DNA from 3 places in the Allobosea sp. OAE752 genome. Region 2 is predicted to be linked to each of the others. Evidence: predicted binding sites of a transcription regulator. Region 2 holds the regulator's gene; each other region holds the start of a gene.
The links. Region 2 encodes LexA, which represses DNA repair genes until DNA is damaged. Its sites were predicted from a motif close to TGTTCNNNNTGTGTTCNG; they were not measured.
Positions count from the first base shown of each region.

Region 1: the regulator LexA is predicted to act here: its motif matches at 1,596-1,613, upstream of ruvC (crossover junction endodeoxyribonuclease RuvC).
Region 3: the regulator LexA is predicted to act here: its motif matches at 5,260-5,277, upstream of GGC47_RS16530 (ImuA family protein).

Region 1 covers NZ_JBNPXO010000003.1:54,804-62,506, reverse strand. The annotation lists gene GGC47_RS09435 (hypothetical protein) at 1-423, opposite strand, end outside; gene ruvA (Holliday junction branch migration protein RuvA) at 420-1,037, opposite strand; gene ruvC (crossover junction endodeoxyribonuclease RuvC) at 1,061-1,576, opposite strand; gene GGC47_RS09420 (TSUP family transporter) at 1,731-2,510, shown strand; gene GGC47_RS09415 (YebC/PmpR family DNA-binding transcriptional regulator) at 2,642-3,388, opposite strand; gene GGC47_RS09410 (methyl-accepting chemotaxis protein) at 3,616-5,019, shown strand; gene GGC47_RS09405 (TIGR00282 family metallophosphoesterase) at 5,087-5,908, opposite strand; gene GGC47_RS09400 (5-formyltetrahydrofolate cyclo-ligase) at 5,963-6,550, opposite strand; RNA gene ssrS (6S RNA) at 6,557-6,713, opposite strand; gene ybgF (tol-pal system protein YbgF) at 6,873-7,703, shown strand, end outside.
Region 2 covers NZ_JBNPXO010000005.1:180,800-188,502, forward strand. The annotation lists gene GGC47_RS14940 (molybdopterin molybdotransferase MoeA) at 1-685, shown strand, start outside; gene lexA (transcriptional repressor LexA) at 770-1,480, shown strand; gene GGC47_RS14950 (ComEC/Rec2 family competence protein) at 1,474-3,753, opposite strand; gene gltX (glutamate--tRNA ligase) at 3,923-5,341, shown strand; gene gltA (citrate synthase) at 5,648-6,937, shown strand; gene GGC47_RS14965 (Bug family tripartite tricarboxylate transporter substrate binding protein) at 7,074-7,703, shown strand, end outside.
Region 3 covers NZ_JBNPXO010000005.1:489,190-496,892, reverse strand. The annotation lists gene GGC47_RS16550 (chromate transporter) at 1-438, opposite strand, end outside; partial or broken gene GGC47_RS16545 (endonuclease/exonuclease/phosphatase family protein) at 787-1,581, opposite strand; gene GGC47_RS16540 (phospholipase D-like domain-containing protein) at 1,669-3,123, opposite strand; gene GGC47_RS16535 (ABC transporter ATP-binding protein) at 3,281-5,023, shown strand; gene GGC47_RS16530 (ImuA family protein) at 5,293-6,174, shown strand; gene GGC47_RS16525 (Y-family DNA polymerase) at 6,080-7,624, shown strand; gene GGC47_RS16520 (error-prone DNA polymerase) at 7,621-7,703, shown strand, end outside.

The DNA of each region.
Region 1 (7,703 bases), on a different contig from region 2:
GACGGAGCGATAGGCGTCGATCGCGTCGAGATAAAGCCCGGACAGCCGAAAGCCGCGCCGCTGATAGAAGACGAGGCCCGGCATGTTGTCGTTGGTCAGCATGGCCTTGAGCCGTTTCGCCCCCGCCGCTCTCGCGGCCGCGATCACCGCATCGAGCATCTGGATGGCGACGCCTTCGCCGGGTCTCAGCGAATGCAGGGCGCAGAGATAGGCCGTCTCGCCCCGGATCGTCCAGCTCGCGAGTGCCGCCGTGCGCCCATTCGGTTCGTAGAGGCCGAGCGCGTCGATCTCGGCCACGTCATAGACGTGGAGGTCGATCATCATGCGGTGCGAGCCCCAGGCCACCATCATGATCTTGAGCAGTTCGCCCTTGTCGGTGACGACGCGCAGTTCGAGATCGTCCGGCTCGCCGGCCGGGCTCACTTCGCCAGCTCCTTCAGGCCGAGCTTGATGAGCTGGGCGGTGCCGGCGCCGTCCCCGGCCTCCTTCGCCGCCGCGGCGATTGCGGCGATGGCCTGGGCCTGCGGGTAGCCGAGATTGGCCAGCGCCGAGACGGCATCGGCCACGGGCTGGGGCAGCTTCCTGTCCTCGAGCGCGCCGGAGAGCTGGGCGAGACTCGGATCGACATGGCCGAAGGCCGGCGCCTTGTCCTTCAGCTCGGCGCAGAGGCGCTGCGCCAGCTTGGGGCCGACGCCCGGTGCGCGGGCGATGGCCGCCTTGTCATTGGTGGCGATGGCGGTGGCGAGGCCGCCGGGGTCGAGCGTCGAGAGGATGGCGAGCGCGACCTTGGCGCCGACCCCCTGCACCACCTGCATCAGCCGGAACCAGTCGCGCTCGACATCGGACATGAAGCCGTAGAGGCGGATCGCATCTTCGCGGACATGGGTCTCGATCGAGAGCACGGCCGCCTCGCCGGGCTTGGGCAGCCGCTGGAGCGTGCGCGAGGAGCATTGCACGACATAGCCGACGCCCTGCACGTCGATGATGACGTGATCCTCGCCATAGGAGTCGATCAGGCCCTTGAGCTTGCCGATCATCGTGTGGATTCCCCGGCCGTCATTCAGCCCGCCGCGCGCATCTGCGCGACCAGGGCCCTCATGCCGCGATGCTGGGCATGGCAGATCGCGACGGCCAGCGCATCCGCGGCGTCGGCGGAGCTGGTCTCGGCCTTGGGCAGCAGCACGCGGATCATCGCCTGGACTTGCTTCTTGTCGGCATGGCCGACGCCGACCACGGTCTTCTTGACGAGATTGGCGGCATATTCCGCCACGCTCAGCCCTGCCAGCGATGGCACCACCAGCGCGATGCCGCGGGCCTGTCCGAGCTTCAGCGCCGATTGCGGGTCGCGGTTGACGAAGGTCTCCTCCACCGCCGCCTCATGCGGCTTGTGGGCGGCGATCACCTTGCCGATGCCTTCGTGAAGCTGCCGCAGCCGGTCGCCGAGCGGCAGCGCGCCATCGCTCTCGATACAGCCGCAGGCGACGAAGGAGAGCTTGCTGCCCTCCGATATGACGATCCCCCAGCCGGTCTTCCGGAGGCCGGGATCGATGCCGAGGATGCGAATCGGAGGTGCCATGGTGCCTCAAACTAGCGGGTGTTTCGGATTTGTCCCATGCGATGCGCCGGCATGGATGAATTCTCCTCATCGGACGCATCAGAAAGGACGATTTCCTTTTCCGGCCGGGCAAGGACATGGTGCAGTTCGTTTCCCTCCTCGCATTTCTCCCGTGATGTCCGGCCTGCAAAACCTGTTCTTTCCGGCTCTCGCCGGCGGCGGCGTCGCCGTTCTCCTCGCCGCTACATTGCTCGGGGGGCTGGTACGCGGCTTCACCGGCTTCGGCTTCGCGATGGTGTTCATGCCGCTCGCCTCGGTGGTGTTGGGGCCGGTCGCGGCGCTGGGGCTGATCTGGTTCATCGACCTGCCCGTGGCCCTGCCGGTCGCTGCCCGGAGCGCGAGACAAGCCGAATGGCGGGAGATCGTGCCGCTGCTCGTGACCGCGACGCTCGCCTTGCCGGCCGGCGTCTGGCTGCTCACCTGGCTCGATCGCGAAACGATGCGCTGGGTGCTGGCGCTGCTGGTGCTGGCGGCCGTCGGGCTGATGGCCTCGGGCTGGCGCTATCACGGGCGGCCGACCGTCTCGCTCTCGCTCGGCGTCGGCGCGCTCTCCGGCTTGTGCAACGGCATGGCCTCGATCGGCGGGATGCCGCTCGCCGTGTTCTGGCTCGGCGCGCAGCGCAATGACCGCCACAAGACGCGTGCCAACCTGCAGACCTTTTTCGGGATCTCGACCTTCATCAGCGGCGCGGTGCTGTGGTGGAAGGGCATCCTCACCCTGCAGGCGCTGCTGACGGCGGTGCCGCTTTTCGCCGTCTACGCGATCGGCTTCTGGGGCGGCGTGCATGGCTTCCGCCTCGCCTCGGAGGCGAGCTTCCGGCGCGGCGCCTATCTGGTGATCTTCCTCAGCGCCCTGATCAGCCTGCCGCTCTGGGATGCGATGATCGGACGCTGAAGGACGTCATGCTCGGGCTCGCCCCGAGCATCTCATCGAAAGGGAGGCTCTAGAGCCTCCTTCGGCCCGGGATTCTCGGGTCTGCGCTCCGCTTCGCCCGAGAATGACGCCGTGAAGCGAGCCGGCTCCCCTCAGGCGCTGAGCTTGGCCATGATGTCGTCGGCGATCTCGAAATTGGCGAAGACGTTCTGGACGTCGTCGTCATTGTCGAGCGCTTCCATCAATCGCATCATCGAGGCGGCCTTCTCCTCGTCGAGCGGGGCCGAAGTCGTCGGCCGCCAGACGGGCTTCGCCGAAGCCGGCGCGCCGAGCGCGGCTTCGAGGGCCTTCGAGACCTCGTTCAGGGCGTCGAAGGCGCAGAGGATGGTGTGGCCGTTCTCGTCCGAGATCACGTCGTCGGCGCCGGCCTCGATCGCGGCTTCCATCACGGTGTCGGCGTCGCCGGCCTCCGGCGGATAGCTGATCTCGCCGACGCGGTTGAACATGAAGGAGACGGAGTTGCTTTCGCCGAGCGCGCCGCCCGACTTGGTGAAGTAGGAGCGCACGGCGGAAGCCGTGCGGTTGCGGTTGTCGGTCAGCGCCTCGACGATGACGGCGGCGCCGCCCGGGCCGTAGCCCTCATAGCGGACCTCGTCATAGTTATCGCCCTCGCCGCCGGCCGCCTTGTTGATGGCGCGCTGGATGTTGTCCTTGGGCATGTTCTCGGCCCGGGCGGCGAGCACGGCCATGCGCAGGCGCGGGTTCATGTTGGGATCCGGCATGCCCATCTTGGCGGCGACGGTGATTTCGCGGGCCAGTTTCGAGAACAGCTTGGAACGCACCGCGTCCTGCTTGCCCTTGCGGTGCATGATGTTCTTGAACTGTGAATGGCCGGCCATGGGCTTCCGTTGCCTTCTGCGATTGATCCGTAACGCGCCTGGTCCGGGCGGCGTTCCAGCCCAGCGATCCAGCAAAGCGGCCTTATAGGCGGCGGATTTGCCCGCAGGCAAGCGGGATGCGGCCCTGTCCGAGCCTCCCATTAGATGAATCTTTACCGTGCAAGCGCAGCATTCAGGGCAGTACCGACCCGCGCCCCGCTACCGCTCCCGCCATCCCGAGTGACACCTTGACCACCAAAACGATCGCCGGGCAGGAGCACCGTTTTCGCGCCTTCCAGATCTCGGAGCGCGACCTGGCGCTGCTGGCGGCGCTGGCGGGTTTCGCGCGCGCACGCCTGCCCTCGCTATTGCCGCAACTGCACGAACAGTTCGCGCCCTGGCCTGAGATCGCCAAGGCGCTGAGCCAGCCGCAGGTTCACGAGCGACGGCTGGCACACTGGATCCGGTTGGCCTCGGGCGATTTCGGCGAAGGGTTCACGGAGTCGGCCCGTAGCCTGGCGACGGCTTTCCACGAGCATGGTGTCCCGATCTATGCGGTCGTCATCTGCCACGGCATCGTGGTCAACGCCCTGATCGCCGAACTCGGGCTCGACCAGCGCAGATTGACGAGCCTGAGCGGGCGCTGGCGCCGCGCGCGCCTCGATACCGGGATCGCCACGCGTGCGGCCCTGTCCAAGGCCGCCCAGTTCGACCTCGAACTCCTCCTCGAGACCTATGCGCTGGTCGAGCAGGACCGCCGTGACGCCACGCGCCGGCAGATCGAAGCCTTCGAGGGCACGGTCCGCGACGTCGTGAGCGCCGTCGGCTCGGGCGCGGTGAAGGTCGAGAGCCTGGCCGCTACCATGGAGGCCGTCGTCGGCGAGACCAGCGCGCAGGCTTTCATGGCCGTGCGGACCGCGGACGACGCGTCGAGCAATGTCAGCAATGTCGCGGCGGCCACGAACGAGCTGTCGATCTCGCTCGACCATGTCGCGGCGGAGGTCGTCCGCGCCTCGGAACTGGCCCATGAGGCCGATGCGGCCGCGCAGCAGACGGATGCGATCGTCCAGAGCCTGTCGCGCTCGGCCAACACGATCGGCTCGGTCGTCGAGCTGATCCAGATGATCGCGAGCCAGACCAATCTGCTCGCCCTCAACGCCACGATCGAGGCGGCGCGCGCCGGCGAGGCCGGGCGCGGCTTCGCCGTCGTCGCGACGGAGGTGAAGCAGTTGTCGGCCCGGACGGCGCAGGCGACAGGCGAGATCGCCGCGCAGGTGCCGGCGATGCAGGCGGCGACGCGCGAGGCGGTCGCGGCGCTCGAACGCATCGTCGCTTTCGTCAGCCAGGTCAGCGGGATCGCCTCGGTCGTCGCCGCCAGCATCGACGAGCAGCGGGCTGCGACGCAGGAGATCGCCCGCAGCGCGCATCAGGCCGCGGTGGGCACGGAGGCGAATGCCGATGCGATCGGCAAGCTGAGCACGCGGGCGCAGGAGGCGGGCAATGCCGTCTCCGAGGTGCTGGGTGTCGCCGGCGCGCTCTCCCGGCACGCGGCCGGCATGAGCGAGGCCTTCGAGACCTTGATCCGGCAGTCCCGCGCCGTCGCTTCCGACCGGAAAGCGGAGCCGGCTTTCCGGAATCATAGGTTGCAATGACAAGCAGATAGATCGCCGCTCATGGGTCCGCTGGGACGCGCGGCGATCTAACCGAGCGGGCCTTGGCTCAGGCGGCCCAGCCGGGCAGGGCCTCGCTCAGATGCGGGCCGATGCGGACCGCCCAAGTGGCTTTGGCCAGCCCGGTCGCGTCGTCGATCTCGACGGCGATGCCCGAGAGCGTGCCTTCGCCGGTGGCCGGCTCCAGTCGCGCGCCGGGCACCTTCTGCAGGAAGCGGCGCACCGGTTCGTCCTTCTGCATGCCGAGCACGGAATCATAATCGCCGCACATGCCGGCATCGGATTGATAGGCGGTTCCGGCCGGCAGGATGCGCGTGTCCGAGGTCGGCGCATGGGTATGCGTGCCGACGACGAGGCTGGCGCGGCCATCGAGGAAATAGGCCATGGCCTGTTTCTCGCTCGTCGCCTCGGCATGAACATCGACGATGACGGCATCCGCGACCTCGCCGAGCGGGCAAGCGGCAAGCTCGCGCTCGACGGCGGCGAAGGGGTCGTCCAGCGGGTCCATGAAGAGCCGGCCCATGACGTTGACGACGAGCACCCGGGCGCCGTTGCGGGCTTCGACGACCGTGGCGCCACGGCCGGGCGTGCCGGGCGGATAATTGGCCGGGCGGATCAGCCTGTCCTGCCTGTTGATGAAGACGAGGGCCTCGCGCTGGTCCCAGGAATGGTTGCCCAGCGTGATCACATCGGCGCCGGCGGCGAGGATCTCGTCGCAGATCGCCTCGGTGATGCCGAAGCCGCCGGCGGAATTCTCGCCGTTGATGACGACGCAGTCGAGCTTCCAGGCTTCGCGCAGGGCAGGCAGGCGCTCCTGCACCGCAATCCGGCCCGGGCGGCCGACGATGTCACCGAGGAAGAGAAGACGCATGAAACCGGTCCGCAGGCTGTTATGCTTCCTCCGTGGCCCGAAAGCCCGGCAGAATCAACCGCAGCGGATGGTTTCGCGCTCGGTCACGATCCAGTCGAGGCGCCGGTCATGCGGCTGGTCGGGCACGGCTTCGATCTCCTGCGCCGCATAGGCGATGCCGATGCTGACGGTCGGGCCGAGCTCGGCCAGCGCGCGATCGTAATAGCCCCGGCCGTAGCCGATGCGGTAGCCGCGCCGGTCGAAGGCGGCCAGCGGCACGATCAGGATGCGCGGCGCGATCTCGGGCTGCTGCGGGGACGGAACGAGTGTGCCGAAACCACCCGGAACGATCGGCTCATAGGGCGCCCATCGGCGGAAGATCATGCGCTCGGCGACGATCGCGGGCAGGCAGAGCGGCAGGCCGCGCCGGTGCAGCTCTTCCAGGACCGGGCGTGGATCGGCCTCCGAGCGCATCGGCCAATAGGCAGAAACCGGGCCGTCCGCATTCCAGAGCGGCAAAGCCAGCGTCCGTTCCGCGATGTCGGGGTCCCATTCGAGGCGGTCGTCGATCTCGAGCGCATCACGCCGGGCGAGCGCCGACGCGCGTAGCGCCGCCTTGACGGCGGAAGGCTGGGGAAGGGTCTCGGACGCCATGCTGGTCATAAAGGCTGCGGAGCCACCTCGGCCGTGGAGTTTTGAATCCCGGGACACCTACAGAAGTAGGTGGGCGCCGTGTGTCCGGATCCAGGGACCCGGTCAGGGACAGCTCCCTAGGGAGTCGTATGGGCCCGGGGAATGCTGTCTCGCACGCACCAGGCAGCCCCGCCCAACCAATGTAGGCAACGCGCCGGCAAAGCGCCAGAGGCGTTTTGCCGGCGCCAGCCGAATTTCGCAGGCGGCTCATGAAGTTGTTCATATTTTGGCCGTGGTGCGTGAGTGATATAAGAGATGCGCGACAGTTTCAGTTAAGGAACCGGTTTTTCAGATGCCTGGCTTTTCCCTTGCCCGCCTCCTCGCCCGTCCGGCATTGCCGGCGCTCGCGCTCGCTGCGGGGCTTTTCGGAGCGGCCCTGCCGGCTTCGGCGCAGGATGCCGCCGATCTGCTGGTGCGCACCACCCGGCTCGAAAACCAGCTCCGCCAGATGGCCGGACAGATCGAGCAGCTCCAGTTCGAGAACAAGCGCCTGAGCGACCAGCTCAGCCGCTTTCAGCAGGATGTCGATTTCCGCCTGAACGAAAAGGGCGGTGCGCGTCCCTCCGCCACGCCTCCCGCCGGCGGGACGCCGCAGCGCCAGCGCCGCGGCGATGCCTTCGACCCGACGACCCAGCAGGGCGCGGCCGGGGCCCCCCAACAGCTTGGCGGTGGCATCGCCGGCATCATCGAGGACGAGTATTCCGGAGGCCCGGCGACGGGCCAGCCGCTCGATCTGCAAGGCGTCGGGCGCCCGGTCCAGCAGGGCGGGGCGGCTCCGGGCGTCCCGCGCGGCCAGAGCGTCGCCGCAGCGAGCGGTCCGGCCACGGCCAAGGAGGCCTATGACGGCGCCTATGCGGCGTTCCAGCGCCGCGAATACGAGCAGGCCGAGATGGGCTTTCGCCAGTTCCTGCAGAGCTATCCGCGTGACCGGCTCGCCACCGACGCGACCTTCTGGCTCGGCGAGAGCTACATGCAGCGCCAGCGCTATCGCGAGGCGGCGGAGCAGTTCCTAAAGATTTCCAAGGAATCGCCGCGCGCCGGCAAGGCGCCTGACAGCCTGCTCAGGCTCGGCATGGCGCTGAACGGGCTCGGCGCCAAGGAGCAGGCCTGCGCCACCTATGCC
Region 2 (7,703 bases):
CGTCGCCATCCTCGCCACCGGCGACGAATTGGTGGCGCCGGGCGAGCCGACCGGGCCGGACCAGATCGTCGCCTCGAACTCCTTCTCGCTGATGGCGCTGGTGGAAAAGGCCGGCGGCGAGGCGCTCGACCTCGGTATCGCCCGCGACGATCACGACGACCTCGCGGCGCGGATCGCCGCCGCCCGTGCCGCGGAGGCCGACGTGCTGATCACCCTCGGCGGCGCCTCGGTCGGCGAGCACGACCTCGTGCAGGAGGCGCTGAAGCGGGCCGGCATGAGCCTCGGCTTCTGGAAGATCGCGATGCGACCGGGCAAGCCGATGATGACCGGCCGGCTTGGCCGCATGGTGGTGCTCGGGCTGCCCGGCAATCCGGTCTCGTCGATCGTCTGCGGCCATCTCTTCCTGCTGCCGCTGATCGAGGCGCTGCTGGGTATGGACGACCCCGATCGCGACCGCAGTATTCTGGCGATTCTCGGAAAAGATATGCCGGCTAATGATGAGCGCGAGGACTATCTTCGCTCCGATCTTGCCCTGACGCCGGCCGGTTGGGTGGCGACGCCCTTCGACAGGCAGGATTCCTCGATGCTGGGCACCCTGGCGCGCGCCAAGGCCCTGACGATCCGACCGGCGCATGCAGAGCCGGCTCACAAAGGCGATATCTGCCGCATTCTGCCGCTGCGGTAGCAGTCGCTTGCGGAACACAAGGCGAACAGTTATAGTGTTCTGGCTTTGTTTCGAATCTGTATCGCGGGGGCACCGGCGGGGATCATGCTGACACGCAAGCAACACGAACTCCTGCGCTTCATCCAGGAACGCTTGCGCGAAAGCGGCGTGCCCCCCTCCTTCGACGAGATGAAGGATGCGCTCGACCTGCGCTCCAAATCGGGCATCCACCGGCTGATCATGGCGCTTGAGGAGCGCGGCTTCATCCGCCGCCTGCCCAATCGGGCGCGGGCCCTCGAAGTCATCAAGATGCCGGACGGGCTCGCTGGCCCGCAGCCGCGCCGCTTCAACCCAGCCGTCGTGCAGGGCGGCCTCGGCTCGCAGCCCTCTCTCGCCAAGCCGCGCCCTGCCCCGGCCGATGACGATGCACGCTCCCCGGTCGCGATTCCCGTGATGGGCCGCATCGCCGCCGGCACGCCGATCTCGGCGATCCAGAGCCGCAGCCATACGGTTTCGCTGCCGCCCGACATGCTGGGTTCGGGCGAGCATTATGCGCTGGAGGTACGCGGCGATTCGATGGTCGAGGCCGGCATCCTCGACGGCGACACCGTCATCATCCGCAAGCAGGACACGGCAAACACCGGCGACATCATCGTCGCGCTGATCGACGAGGAAGAGGCGACGCTGAAGCGTCTGCGCCGGCGTGGCTCCTCGATCGCGCTCGAAGCGGCCAATCCGGCCTATGAGACACGCGTCCTGGGCCCCGACCGCGTCAAGATCCAGGGCCGGCTGGTCAACCTGCTGCGCCGCTACTGAGCGAACTCGGTCTCGTCCGACGCGACCTCCGGAGCAGCAGAGGCCCGTGTCGCAGCGGGGGCCGGCGCGCTGGGCCGAGCTGCGGATTCGGAAGGCTTGCGGCGGCTCCAGGGCCGGTCTGCGACGGCGTTTTCCGAGGAATGGCTGCGCCAGCCGAAGGCGGCGCGGTAGAGCGAGGTCGCGCCGTCCCGCGACAGCGCCATCCGATCGACGAGCCTGGCTTCGCAAGGCGCGCTCCAGGGAATGTTGGTGACGACGAGATCGGCGCGGCGGCAATCCTCGATGATGGCGATCCGATCCCGGGCATAGGAGATGCTGCGCCCGTCGGCGGTTCGGACGATGCAGGCATTGGCGTCGCAGGCGATACCGGCACGCAGGGTCGCGTCGTCCGGCGCGCGGCTGTCGCCATCGGAAGCGAGCCATTGCTGCAGGACGAAGCGGCTCGGCCGGCCGGCGATGGCGAGGCGGCCGTCGCTGCCGCGCACGGCGATGCCGGAGCCGTCACGCTCGATCAGGATCTCGGGCCGCTCCGGCCTCGCGGCGAAGGCGACGCCGAGGATGAGCGGCAGCGCCGCCAGCCAGCGCAGCCCCGTGGTCCAGAGCGTGATCCAGAGCAGCGAGGCGGCAAAGGAGAGCAGCACGGCCGGGCCGAAGGCCACCACCGTCATGGTCGAATGGTCGATGGTGGCGACCCAATGCGCGACTTTCAGCACGATGTCGGAAGCGAGCCCCATCAGCGCCCAGGCCGGCCAGTCCAGACCGAAGGGGTAGGCCAGCACGCCGAACACCGCCGCCGGCATCACGAAGAGCGAGACGAAGGGCAGCGCCATCGCATTGCCGAGCAGGCCGAAGGGATTGAAAGTCTGGAAATGATAGGCGCCGAAGGGCGCCGTCGCGGCCGTGGCGAGGAGCGTCGTCACCACGATGCCGAGCGAGGCCGTCCAGAGCGTGCCCAAGGGCCAGGGCAAGGCCGTCGGCGGCTTAGACCGGTCGCGCTTCTCCCAGCGCTCGGCGAAAGCGACCAGCGCCGCGACCGCACCGAAGGACATCTGGAAGCTCGGTCCGAGCAGGGCCTCGGGCTCGCGCAGCAGCACGATGATCGCGGCGAGCGCGAGATTGCGCATGCTGAGCGCCGCCCGGTCGACGAGGATCGCGCCGAGCATGACCAGCGTCATGATGAGCGAACGTTCCGTCGCGACGTCGCTGCCGGAGAAGATGCAATAGGCGGTGGCGCCGATCATCGCCGCGATCGCCGCGATCTTCTTCACCGGCCAGCCGAGCGCCAGCGTCTGCGACAGCGCCAGCAGAGCCCGCACGAGCCAGAAGATCGTCCCGGCTGCAAGCACCATGTGCAGGCCGGAGATCGAGACGATATGATAGATACCGGCGGCGCGCAGATCGTTGTTCGACGCCTCGGTGATGAGGCCGCGCTTGCCGGTGACGAGCGCGGCCGCGACCGCCCCGCCTTGCCCGCCGCCGACGCTGGCGATGCGCTGCGTCAGGACGTTGCGCGCCTTGTCGATCTCCACGTCGAGCGCGAGGCGCCATGGCAGGGGATGCGGCGCCGGGACGAGTGCGATCTTGCCGGCGATGCTGCCGACGGCGCCGATTCCGCGGAAGAAGGCGTCGCGCCCGAAATCATAGCCTCCGGCGCGGGCCGGCCCCGGTGGTGGCAGGAGCCGCGCGGTGCCGGCGATATGGTCGCCGGGCGCGACCGTGCCGCTGCGAATGTTGACGCGCACGCGCTTCGGCCGGCTCTCGGGCGGCACGCCGGCGATGTCCGTCACCACCAGGACGAGGCGGGCGCCGGCATCGCGCGCCTCGACGCTCTCGACGAAGCCGGTGATCTTGCCGATGCGCGGCCGCTCCAGCATCGGCGCGGCGATATCGGCCGTGCGCCAGACGCCTGCCGCGAAGCCGGCGAAGGCCGCGGCGAAGGCGATGCAGACTGCGGCAGCGGCGGGTCGCAGACGCAGTGCGACAGCGAGGCCGCCGGACAGGACGAAGCCCGCGAGCGGCGCCCAGAGTGCGGGTTCCCGATCGGCGGCGAAATAGAGCAGGATGCCGAAGCCCATCGCCACGGGCAGCCAGAGGAACGGGCGGCGGCGCTCGGCCTCCTGCGCCAGCGACGCAGCCAGCCAGTCCCGCAGCGCCTGGAGGCGCTCGGCCAGCGGCAGGCTTCCCAGTGCGACAGGCGGCAGGCGCGCCGGCAGGATGCCGGCGACGGCCCTCAGCGCGCTCCGGCGCTCCGGCGATGCAGGTTGCCGCGCCATCCCCCTTCCCAGCCCCTGCCTTACGGTTGCGCATTGAACGCTTAACCGCCCGGCGAAGCCATGTTACAGGGCGCGCGCCGGTTGTCATGCACGCTTTGGCGTGAAGGCCGGCGCCACATCCTCAAGTCTTGCCCCGGGCGGTTTCATCGCCCGGTCGGAGCTGCCTTCCATGAGCAACGCCGTCGTCACGCGCTTTGCGCCGTCCCCCACCGGATTCCTGCATATCGGCGGCGCCCGCACCGCGCTGTTCAACTGGCTCTATGCCCGCCGGCATGGCGGCAAGATGCTGCTGCGAATCGAGGATACCGACCGGGAACGCTCGACCGACGCCGCCATCGCCGCGATCCTCGACGGGCTGGAATGGCTCGGCCTCGATTGGGACGGACAGACGGTCTACCAGTTCCAGCGCGCGGCACGGCACCGCGAGGTGGCCGAGCAGATGCTCGCCGCCGGCAAGGCCTATTATTGCTATGCCAGCCAGGCCGAGCTCGAGGAGATGCGCGAGAAGGCGCGCGCCGAAGGCAAGCCGCTGCGCTATGACGGGCGCTGGCGTGACCGCGATCCGGCGACCGCCCCGGAAGGCGTGAAGCCGGTGATCCGGCTCAAGGCGCCGCAGACCGGCGAGACGGTGGTGAACGATGAGGTGCAGGGCCGCGTCGTCTGGCAGAACGAGAATCTCGACGACCTCGTGCTGCTGCGCTCGGACGGGACGCCGACCTATATGCTCGCGGTCGTCGTCGACGATCACGACATGGGCGTGACCCACATCATCCGCGGCGACGACCACCTGACCAACGCAGCTCGCCAGACCCAGATCTACGATGCGCTGGGCTGGGACGTGCCGAGCATGTCGCATATCCCTCTGATCCACGGGCCTGACGGAGCCAAGCTGTCCAAGCGCCACGGCGCGCTCGGCATCGATGCCTATCGCTCGATGGGTTATCTGCCGGCGGCGCTGCGCAACTATCTCGTGCGGCTGGGCTGGAGCCATGGCGATCAGGAGATCTTCTCGACGCAGGAGATGATCGACGCCTTCAACCTCTCCTCGATCGGCCGCTCGCCGGCTCGCTTCGACTACGCCAAGCTGGAGAACCTCAACGGGCTCTATATGCGCCAGTCGAGCGATCGTGATCTGCTTGAGGCCCTCAAGGTCATCCTGCCCGAGATCGGTCCGGCGCGGGGGCTCGGCCCCACGCTCTCGCCCGAGCTGGAGGCGAAGTTCCTGGCCGCCATGCCGGGGCTGAAGGAGCGCGCCAAGACCCTGATCGAACTGCTCGACAGCGCCTTCTATCTCTATGCGCAGCGCCCGCTGCAGCTCGACGACAAGGCCAAGAGCCTGCTCGACGAGGCCGCGCGCGGCCGCCTGCCCGCGATCGCCGGGAAGCTCGCCGCCGTCGGCGACTGGGCGGCGGCGTCGCTGGAAGCCGCCGTGCGCGCCTTTGCCGAGGAGAACGGGCTCAAGCTCGGCCAGGCGGCGCAGCCGCTGCGGGCTGCCCTGACGGGCCGGGCGATGTCGCCGGGATTGTTCGACGTCATGGCGGTTCTGGGCCGCGAGGAGACGCTGGCGCGGCTGGCCGACCAGGGTTGAGGCGGCGCCTGCGCGTGCCTGGCGCGACAGCCGGATCGCTATGCTTGGGAGGCGGCACAAACCGCCTTTCGGCTCGGTTGAATGCATGGGGCAAATGGTCTAGTGACGCGCAAGTGCATTGCGCCGCACAACGGCACAGGGCACGAAAATTGCTTGTAAATCAGTCGCATGGATTGCCTTTGCCCCTTCCGTTGACATGCTCTCGTCACGTCAGGCTATTCGGATGAAGGACCTTCCGCGGAGAACCGCGGACGGGGCGCGCAAAACACGGCCGAACAGCAGCGAGCCTTGAAAGGATCGGTATCGATGAGCGGAAACACCAGCCAGCTGAAGGTCGGCGACAAGACCGTCGACATGGCGATCAAGGAGGGGTCGGTCGGCCCCGCCGTCATCGACATCGCCAAGCTCTACGCCCAGACGGGCATGTTCACCTATGACCCCGGCTTCACCTCCACGGCGAGCTGCGAGTCGCAGATCACCTATATCGACGGCGATGCGGGCGTGCTGCTCTATCGCGGCTATCCGATCGAGCAGCTCGCCGAGCATGGCGACTTCCTTGAGACCTGCTATCTGCTGCTCTACGGGGAACTGCCGACCGCCGCGCAGAAGGCCGATTTCGACTATCGCATCACGCGCCACACCATGGTGCACGAGCAGATGGCCCGCTTCTTCCAGGGCTTCCGCCGCGACGCGCACCCGATGGCCGTCATGGTCGGCTCGATCGGCGCGATGTCGGCCTTCTATCACGACTCGACCGATATTTCGGACCCGCAGCAGCGCATGATCGCCTCGATGCGGATGATCGCGAAGGTGCCGACGCTCGCGGCGATGGCCTATAAGTACACGGTCGGCCAGCCCTTCGTGTATCCGCTGAACTCGCTGGACTACACCTCGAACTTCCTGCGCATGTGCTTCGCCGTCCCGGCCGAGGAGTACAAGGTCAATCCGGTGCTGTCGCGCGCGCTCGACCGCATCTTCATCCTGCACGCCGACCATGAGCAGAACGCCTCGACCTCGACGGTGCGTCTTGCCGGCTCGTCGGGCGCCAACCCCTTCGCCTGCATCGCGGCCGGCACGGCCTGCCTCTGGGGCCCGGCCCATGGCGGCGCCAATGAGGCGGCGCTGAAGATGCTGGAGGAGATCGGGACGGTCGACAACATCCCGAAATTCATCGCCAAGGCGAAGGACAAGAACGATCCGTTCCGCCTGATGGGCTTCGGCCACCGGGTCTACAAGAACTACGATCCGCGCGCCAAGATCATGCAGAAGACCACGCATGAGGTGCTGAACGAGCTCGGCATCAAGGACGATCCGCTGCTCGACGTCGCGATCGAGCTCGAGCGCATCGCGCTTTCGGACGAGTACTTCATCGAGAAGAAGCTCTATCCGAACATCGACTTCTATTCGGGCATCACGCTGAAGGCGATGGGCTTCCCGACCTCGATGTTCACGGTGCTCTTCGCCGTCGCCCGCACGGTCGGCTGGATCGCGCAGTGGAAGGAGATGATCGAGGATCCGTCCCAGAAGATCGGCCGTCCGCGCCAGCTCTACACCGGCTCGCCGAAGCGCGACTACACGCCGATCGGCCGCCGCTGAGAGCAATGCCAGCGTAAGAACGACAGGGCGCGGCCGTCTGGCCGCGCCCTTATTGTTTCGGATAATTGATATCGCCGGCGGCGATGACGCTCCGGACGAGGCCGCTACAGTCGTCTCTCTTTTCGGGAGACGCTTCATGACCAGCCATAGTTTTATCGACCGCCGCTCGTTCCTGGTCGGTGCCGGCGCCGCCGGACTCGCGGCCACCGCGGCCGGCGCGCAGGACAAGTATCCGACCCGCCCGATCACGCTGATCGTGCCCTTCGCCGCAGGCGGCTCGACCGACATCGTCGCCCGGCTGGTCGGGCAGAAGATGAGCGAACTGCTCGGCCAGAACGTCGTGATCGAGAATCGCAGCGGAGCCGGCGGCAATGTCGGCTCCACCGCCGTCGCCCGCGCGGCGCCCGATGGCTATACGCTGCTGCTCGGCACGATCTCAACGCACGCCCTCAACCCGGCGATCCTGAAGACCGTCACCTTCGACGCCGTGAAGGACTTCACCCCGATCTCGCTCCTGGCGATCGTCCCTAATGTGATGGTGGTGAACCCGAGCTTCCCGGCCAAGACGGTCAAGGAGGTGCTGCAGGTGCTGAAGGACAATCCGGGCAAATATTCATACGCCTCCTCCGGCGTCGGCACGCCGCTGCATCTCTCCGGCGAATTGTTCAAGTCGATCGGCAACGTCCAGATGAACCATGTGCCCTATCGCGGCGCCGGCCCGGCGCTGAACGACGTCGTCGCCGGCGCGGTGCCGATCATGTTCGAC
Region 3 (7,703 bases), 310 kb from region 2:
CCCGATTGCGGCGCAGGCGGCGCCCGCAAGCGCGACATGGGTCAATTCGAAGCCGGCGAGCGCGGTGAAGACGGTGCTGATCAGCGTGATCACGATGGCGGCCGGCACGATGATGCCGAGCCAGGAGGCGATGGCGCCGTTGCGCCCGCCGAGCTTGTAGCCGATCCAGATCGCCATATTGGTGACGTTGACCCCCGGCAGTGCCTGCGCGATCGAGAGCCCGTTCAGGAAATCCTCCTCGCTCATCAGCTTGCGCCGCTGCACGAACTCCCGCAGCAGCCAGCCGCTCAGGCCGCCGCCGAAGCTGGTCAACCCGATGCGCGTGAAGATCAGGAAGAGCTGCACCGCGCCCGGGTGTTCGGCGGGGGCGTCGTTCCGGTCTTTTGGGAGCGCCGCGTTCCGGCTTTCGGGCTGAGGCGTTGGGGAGGAATCCGGCATCTCAACTCCGGGAGACGAGCGACTCTGGAACGTCCCACATTGCCGGCTTTGTCCCGGCTGGCCAGCACGCCCGCGCATGCTGGTCATGACCGGCGCGACGAGGGGCGGGGTGCGCCTGTTTCATCAGCGCGAAGGAGGCTCGCGCCGCCGCAAGGTGCGGCTGACGGCCCGTTTCAGGCGGACGCCGGCTTTCCGGACGAGTTCGCGGTTGCGCCGCTCGCCGGTGTCGCCCGAGAGCGCCTCCGGCAAGGGCAGGGGGCGTTCAGACAGCATGGTGTGCGTGGCCTCGCTTGCTGTCGCGGCATCGGTTTCCGCGCTCTCGGGAAGGGCGAGGCCCTGCAGGCCGGGATCGACATAGGCCTTGATCGGCAGATGGTCCGAGGCGGCCCTTGCCAGCGGCGTGTCGTGGACTTCGACATCGGACAGGATTTCCGGCCGGTTGGCGATGATGCGGTCGAGCGCCAGGAGCGGCAGGCCGGAGGGAAAGCTTGGCACCGGCACCGGCAGCCTGCCGAAGGCCGGACCCAGCTCCTTGAGCGAGGAGCGCTCGCCGAGGCGCCATTCGTTGAGGTCTCCCAGCAGGAGGGTGGGGCGCTCGTCCCGGCTTTGCATGATCTCGATCAGCCGGCGCGCCTGCTGCGAGCGCGAGCGCCGGAGCAGGCCGAAATGAGCGGCGACGAGCCTGAGCGCCGCGCCGCTTTCGAGGTCGAGATCGACGACGAGTGCGCCGCGTGGCTCGAGCCCCGGCAGGCTCACCTGATGGACGTCCTGTACGATGCCACGCCGGAACAGCACGACATTGCCGCGCCAGCCATGGGCCCGGCTCGCATTGCCGAGCGGGACCGGCACCAGCCCGGTTTCCTGCTCGAGCCAGGTGAGGTCGAGCAGGCCCTCGCGCTCGCCGAAGCGCTTGTCGGCCTCCTGCAGGGCAATGACGTCGGGGCCGATCTCGGCGATGACGCGGGCGATCCGCTCCGGATCGAAGCGGCCGTCGACGCCGACGCATTTATGGACATTGTAGGACGCGACCAGCGTGCCGGAGAGCCGTTCGCCGGCGATGCCGGAAAGGGTTCCCGTCCGGTTCCTGCGCTGGCGGAGCGAGGAGATGATGCTGGCCCGCAGGCTTGGGCTCTTCTTCTGCATCGCTGCGCCAGCCTGTGTCGGCACGGAATCGAATCGGGCGGACCCGCAGTCTATACTGCCGAGGAGGCCGGGCTCGTCACCGTTTCGTCAGAGATAGGGCGAGCCGAGCCAGATCACCCGGTCCATCAGACGTACGAGATAGGGCCGCGCACGCAGGCCGGCAAGCGTGACCTTGCCGGCCTTGGCGATCACGGCGTCGATCCGGGCCTCGATCCCGCGTGCGAAGCCGGGATCGAGAACCTCCACGTCGATCTCGAAATTCAGCCGGAGCGAGCGCGGGTCGAGATTGGAGGAGCCGACATAGGCCCAGCTTCCGTCGATGGCGAAGAGCTTGGAATGGTCGAAGGGGCCGGTTGCGCGCCAGATCCGGCAGTAGTTCTTGAGGATCTGGTCGAACTGCGCCGTCATCGCCCGGTCGACCAGCACGAGGTTGTTGACCGAGGGCACGACGATGTCGATGTCGACGCCGCGCCGCGCCGCCGTCACCAGGGCGCTGATCAGTTCCTGGTCGGGCAGGAAATAGGGCGACATGATCCTGACCGAGCGGCGCGCCACCGAGAGCGCACCGATCAGCAGCTTGTGATTGGTCTCGAGGAACGAGTCGGGGCCGGAGGGCACGGCGCGCATCAGCACCGGCCGCTCGACGGGTGCCGGCGCCTGCATCGCCCAGTCCGCGCCGGTCAGCGCCTCACCGGTGGCGAAGCGCCAATCCTCGGCCGCCACGGCGAAGAGGTCGGCGACGACCGGCCCGGTGATGCGGAAATGCGTGTCATGGGCCGAGGCCTCGCCCGCGAATTCCGTCGTGAAGCCCTGCCGGATGTTCATTCCGCCCATGAAGGCGGTCGCGCCGTCCACGACGATGATCTTCCGATGGGTGCGCAGATTGGCATAGGGCAACCGCAAGCCCATGATGATGTTGCCGTTGAACACGGCGACGGTGACGCCGCCGCTGCGCAGGGGGCCGACGATGCTGGGCACCGAGTAACGGGCGCCGACCGAGTCGATCAGCACGCGGACGGAGACACCGCGTCTCGAGGCCGCGATCAGCGCATCGGCGATCCTCAGGCCCAGCGGGTCGCGGTCGAAGATGTAGGTCTCCAGGATCACGCTGCGCTGCGCCGCTGCGATGGCGGCGAGCATGGCGGCATAGGCCTCGTCCCCGGTGTGCAGCGTCTCGATCTGGTTGCCCTTGGTCAGCGGATGGCGCGCGACGCGGTCGCCCAGCGTCTTCAGCGCCGCGAAGCGCTGGCCGAAGACCTCGCCGACCTCGTCATGGCTGATATGGAAGCGTCGGGTGGAATCCGCGGCGGCGCCGGGCCCGGGGCGTTGCGAGAGGATCGTGGCGCGGCGGATGCGGTTGACGCCGGCGACGGCATAGAGGAGCGGGCCGACGATCGGCGACAGGATGATGACGCCCGCCCAGCCGATGGCGGCGCGCACCTCGTCCTTGGTCATCACCGCATGCGCGGCGGCCACGGCCGCCATCACCACGGAAATGACGGCGAGGATGTGCGGCCAGTAGGTCGAGAGAATCTGCCACATGAGGCGAAGCTAGAGCATGGCGAAGGAAAGTGGCACCGCGCCGTTGGGAAACGGGGTCATCGGAGCATCGGGGCGGACTCCCGGCATCGGTCGCGGGATATCGGGGCTGTTGCCGTGAAGCTGACGCAAAACGGCTCCGATCTGCTATGAGCGCGCCATGCTGAGAGAGTTCTTCGCCTATTATCGCCCGCACCGGACGCTGTTCCTGGTCGATTTCGGCTGCGCCGTGCTGTCCGGCCTGCTCGAGCTCGGCTTCCCGATGGCGATGAAGGCCTTCGTCGATCTCCTGCTGCCGCGCGGCGACTGGCCGCTGATCCTGCTCGCGGGCGTCCTGCTGCTCGCGATCTATGGGCTCAACACCGGGCTGATGGCGATCGTGACCTATTGGGGCCACCGGCTCGGCATCAATATCGAGACGGAGATGCGCCGGCGCGCCTTCGACCATCTGCAGAAGCTCTCCTTCCGTTTCTACGACGACCAGAAGACCGGCCATCTCGTCGCCCGCGTCACCAAGGATCTGGAGGAGATCGGCGAGGTCGCCCATCACGGGCCGGAGGATCTGTTCATCGCGGTGATGACCTTCGTCGGCGCCTTCCTGCTGATGCTCTCGGTCCATGTCCATCTGGCGCTGATCACGGCGCTGATCGTGCCGCTCGCCGGCTTCATCGTCGCCCGCTATGGCGGCCGCATGACCACCAACTGGCAGGCGCAATATGGCCGCGTCGGCGCCTTCAACGCCCGGCTGGAGGAGAATATCGGCGGCATGCGCGTGGTCCAGGCCTTCGCCAACGAGGCCCATGAGCGCGCGCTCTTCGCCGGCGACAACCAGCGCTATCGCTCGACCAAGCTCGAAGCCTATCGCATCATGGCGGCGAGCCAGGCGCTGAACTATCTCGGCATGCGCCTGGTCCAGCTCGCGGTCATGCTGGCCGGCACCTGGTATGTCGTGCAGGGCAGCCTCAGCATCGGCGGCTTCGTCGGCTTCCTCTTGCTGGTCGGCGTCTTCTACCGCCCGCTCGACAAGATCGCGGCGGTGATCGAGACCTATCCGAAGGGCATAGCCGGCTTCCGCCGCTACCAGGAACTGCTCGCGACCGAGCCCGATATCGCCGATGCGCCCGATGCGGTCGAGGCGCCGCCGCTCAAGGGGACCATCCGTTTCGAGGGCGTGCGCTTCGGCTATGCCAAGGACAGGCCGATCCTGTCCCATATCGACCTCGCGATCCGGGCCGGCGAGACGGTTGCCTTCGTCGGCCCTTCGGGAGCGGGCAAGACGACATTGCTCTCGCTGCTGCCGCGCTTCTACGAGGTCGATGCCGGCCGCATCACCGTCGATCGTCTCGACCTCCGCGAGCTGACGCTCGCCTCGCTGCGCCGCCAGATCGGCATCGTCCAGCAGGATGTCTTCCTCTTCGCCGGCACCATCCGCGAGAACATCGCCTATGGCCGGCTCGGCGCCTCGGAAGCGGAGATCGTCGAGGCCGCCCGCCGGGCGCGGCTCGACCGAATGATCGCCGATCTTCCGGCGGGGCTGGACACTGTGATCGGCGAGCGCGGCGTCAAGCTCTCCGGCGGCCAGAAGCAGCGCCTCGCCATCGCCCGCATCTTCCTTAAGAACCCGCCGATCCTGATCCTCGACGAAGCTACCTCCGCTCTCGACACCGAGACCGAGAAGGCGATCCAGCAATCGCTGACCGAGCTGGCGCAGGGGCGCACGACGCTGGTCATCGCCCACCGCCTCGCCACCATCCGTCATGCCGACCGCATCGTGGTGGTGACGCCGGCCGGCATCGCCGAGCAGGGCCGCCACGAGGATCTCATCCGCGCCGGCGGGCCTTACCAGGCGCTGCACGAGGCGCAGACGCTGACCTGGCAGGCGGCGGGTACGGCGGCGGAGTAGCTGGCCAAAGAACCGGATGGTTATCCCGGACAAGCCGCGAAGCGGCGCCGATCCGGGATCCATGCCGGAGCGCTTCCGAGTGAGGTTCTGGCATGGATCCCGGATCTGCGCTTCGCTCGTCCGGGATGACAGCGGATATGGGACGAAGCCGAAAACTTTTCTGTGCCACCCGCTGTCAGCGGTCCACTACCGAAACGGGAGACTCGACTCGCCTTCCACCGCGCGACGTTCTATAAAAGAACAAAGAGTGAACAATTGCTTTGTCGCCCATGCAGAACGCCATCTCGCCAGCCTTGTCCGATCTGCGCCGCAGCCTCGCCGAGGCGGCCTTGCGATCGGGGCCGGCTGCGGCGGGCAAGGTGAGCCTCGGCGCCACGGAGATCGATGCGGCCCTGTCCGGCGGGCTCGAACGGGCAGCGCTGCATGAAGTCTACGCCGCCGGCACCGCCGATCTCGCTGCCGCCACGGGCTTTGCGCTCGGGCTGGCTCTGCGGGCGGCGCAAGGGGAGGCGGGAGACGACGCTGCGCGGCCGATCCTCTGGGTGCGGCAGGATTTCGTTGATGCCGAGACCGGCCGTTTGCATGCGCCGGGGCTGAACGAACTCGGCCTCGATCCCGCCCGGCTTCTGCTGGTGCGGGCACGCGACGCCCTGGGCGTGTTGCGGGCCGGCGCCGAGGGAGCGCGCTGTCCGGCGCTCGGCGCCGTGCTGATCGAGCCCTGGGGCGAGCCGCGCGCCTTCGACCTGACCGCGAGCCGGCGGCTTGCGCTCGCGGCCGAGGGTTCCGGCGTGGCGACCCTGCTCCTGCGCGTCGCGGCGGCGGAAGCGCCGAGCGCGGCGCGGACGCGCTGGCAGGTCGTGCCGCTGGCCTCGCGGGCGCTGGAGGCGAATGCGCCGGGCGCCCCGGCCTTCGCCTTGAGGTTGCTGCGCCATCGCGGCGGCGTGCGCGGCGATGCGGCAGAGCGTGAGTGGCGTGTGGAGTGGAACCGTGACCGATGCGCTTTCGAGAACCGAACCGTCTTTGACCGATCCGACAGGCTCATCCCCCGCAGGAACGATGTCCCGCCGCTATCTCGCCCTCTGGTTTCCCTATCTGGCGACGGACAGGCTGCGGCGGCTGGGCCGGATTCCGGCCTTCGGCGCGCCGGCTGAGAAGCCCCATGTCCTCGTCGAGATGCAGGGCAACGCCTTGCGCCTCGCCGATTGCGACCGGCGCGCCGTCCGCCTCGGCCTGACGCGGGCCATGACGCTGGCCGATGCCCGCGCCCGCATTCCCGATCTCGTCGCGCTGGAAGCCGAACCGCAGGCGGATCGGGCCTTCCTCGATGAGGTCGCCACCTTCTGCGACCGCTTCACCCCGCTGGTTGCGCGCGACGAGCCGCACGGCCTCACGCTCGACGTCACCGGCTGCGCCCATCTCTTCGGCGGCGAGGCGGGGATGCTCGATCTCGTGTGGCAGGTGATGGATCGATCGGGCTTGAGCCTGCAAGCCGCCATCGCCGGCACGCCCGAGGCCGCACGCGCCTGTTCCCGCTTCGGACCGCGCGGCATCATCCCACCGGGACGGGACGAAGCGGTGCTGCGCCTGCTGCCGGTCGCCGCGCTGGAGGCGGAGCCCGAGACCGTGATCGCTCTTTCCCGAGCCGGGCTGAAGACCCTGGCCGATGTCGCCGCGCGCCCCTCGGAAACCCTCTCCGCCCGCTTCGGCGAGGCGCTGGCGGTGAAGCTCCGGCGCATCCTCGGCCATGAGGATCGCCGCATCACCCCCTTGCGTCCACCGCCGGACTGCGTGGTCGAGCGTCATTTCCCCGAACCCTTCGCCGATACGGCGAGCCTCGAGGCAGTGGTCGTCCGGCTGATCGGGGAGGCGGCGCGGGTGCTGGAGGCGCGCGGTGAAGGCGGGCGCGCCTTCGAGCTCGGCTTCTTCCGCAGCGACGGCACGGTTCGCCGCCTCGTCATCGAGACCGGCCGGCCCTCGCGCGACGCCAAGGCTTTGTTGCGGCTCTATCGCGAGCGCATCGAGACCCTGGCCGACCCGCTCGATCCCGGCTTCGGTTTCGATGCCATCAAACTCGCCGTGCCGGTCTGCGAGCCGCTCAACACGCAGCAGCACAGCCTCGACGGCCGCGCGGTGGAGGAGGAGGCGGTGGCCGATCTCGTCGACCGGCTCGTCACCCGCTTCGGTCGCGACCGGGTGCTGCGCTTCGCGGCGCAGGACACCCATCACCCCGTCCGCGCGGCAAAGGCGCTCTCGGCCGCTGCGCCCATGCCGGAAGCGGCCTGGCCCGCACCCGAGCCGCAGGAGCCCCCGGCCCGCCCGCTCCAGCTCTTCGAGCCGCCCCAACCCGTCGAGGCGATCGCGGAAGTGCCGGATGGACCGCCGATCCGTTTCCGCTGGCGGCGCCTCATCCACGACGTCGCTCGCGCCGAAGGCCCGGAGCGGATCGCGCCCGAATGGTGGCGCGACGGTTCGGACGAACCGATGCGCGATTATTACCGCGTCGAGGATGCGCAAGGGCGTCGCTTCTGGCTTTACCGCACCGGATTCTACGAGGCCGAGAGCGCGCCGCCGCGCTGGTTCCTGCACGGGCTCTTCGCATGAATCAGTCTGTCAGCCCTTTCGCCGAACCTGTTGCGGCGACAAATTTTTCCTTCCTGCGCGGTGCCTCGCCGGGGCCGAA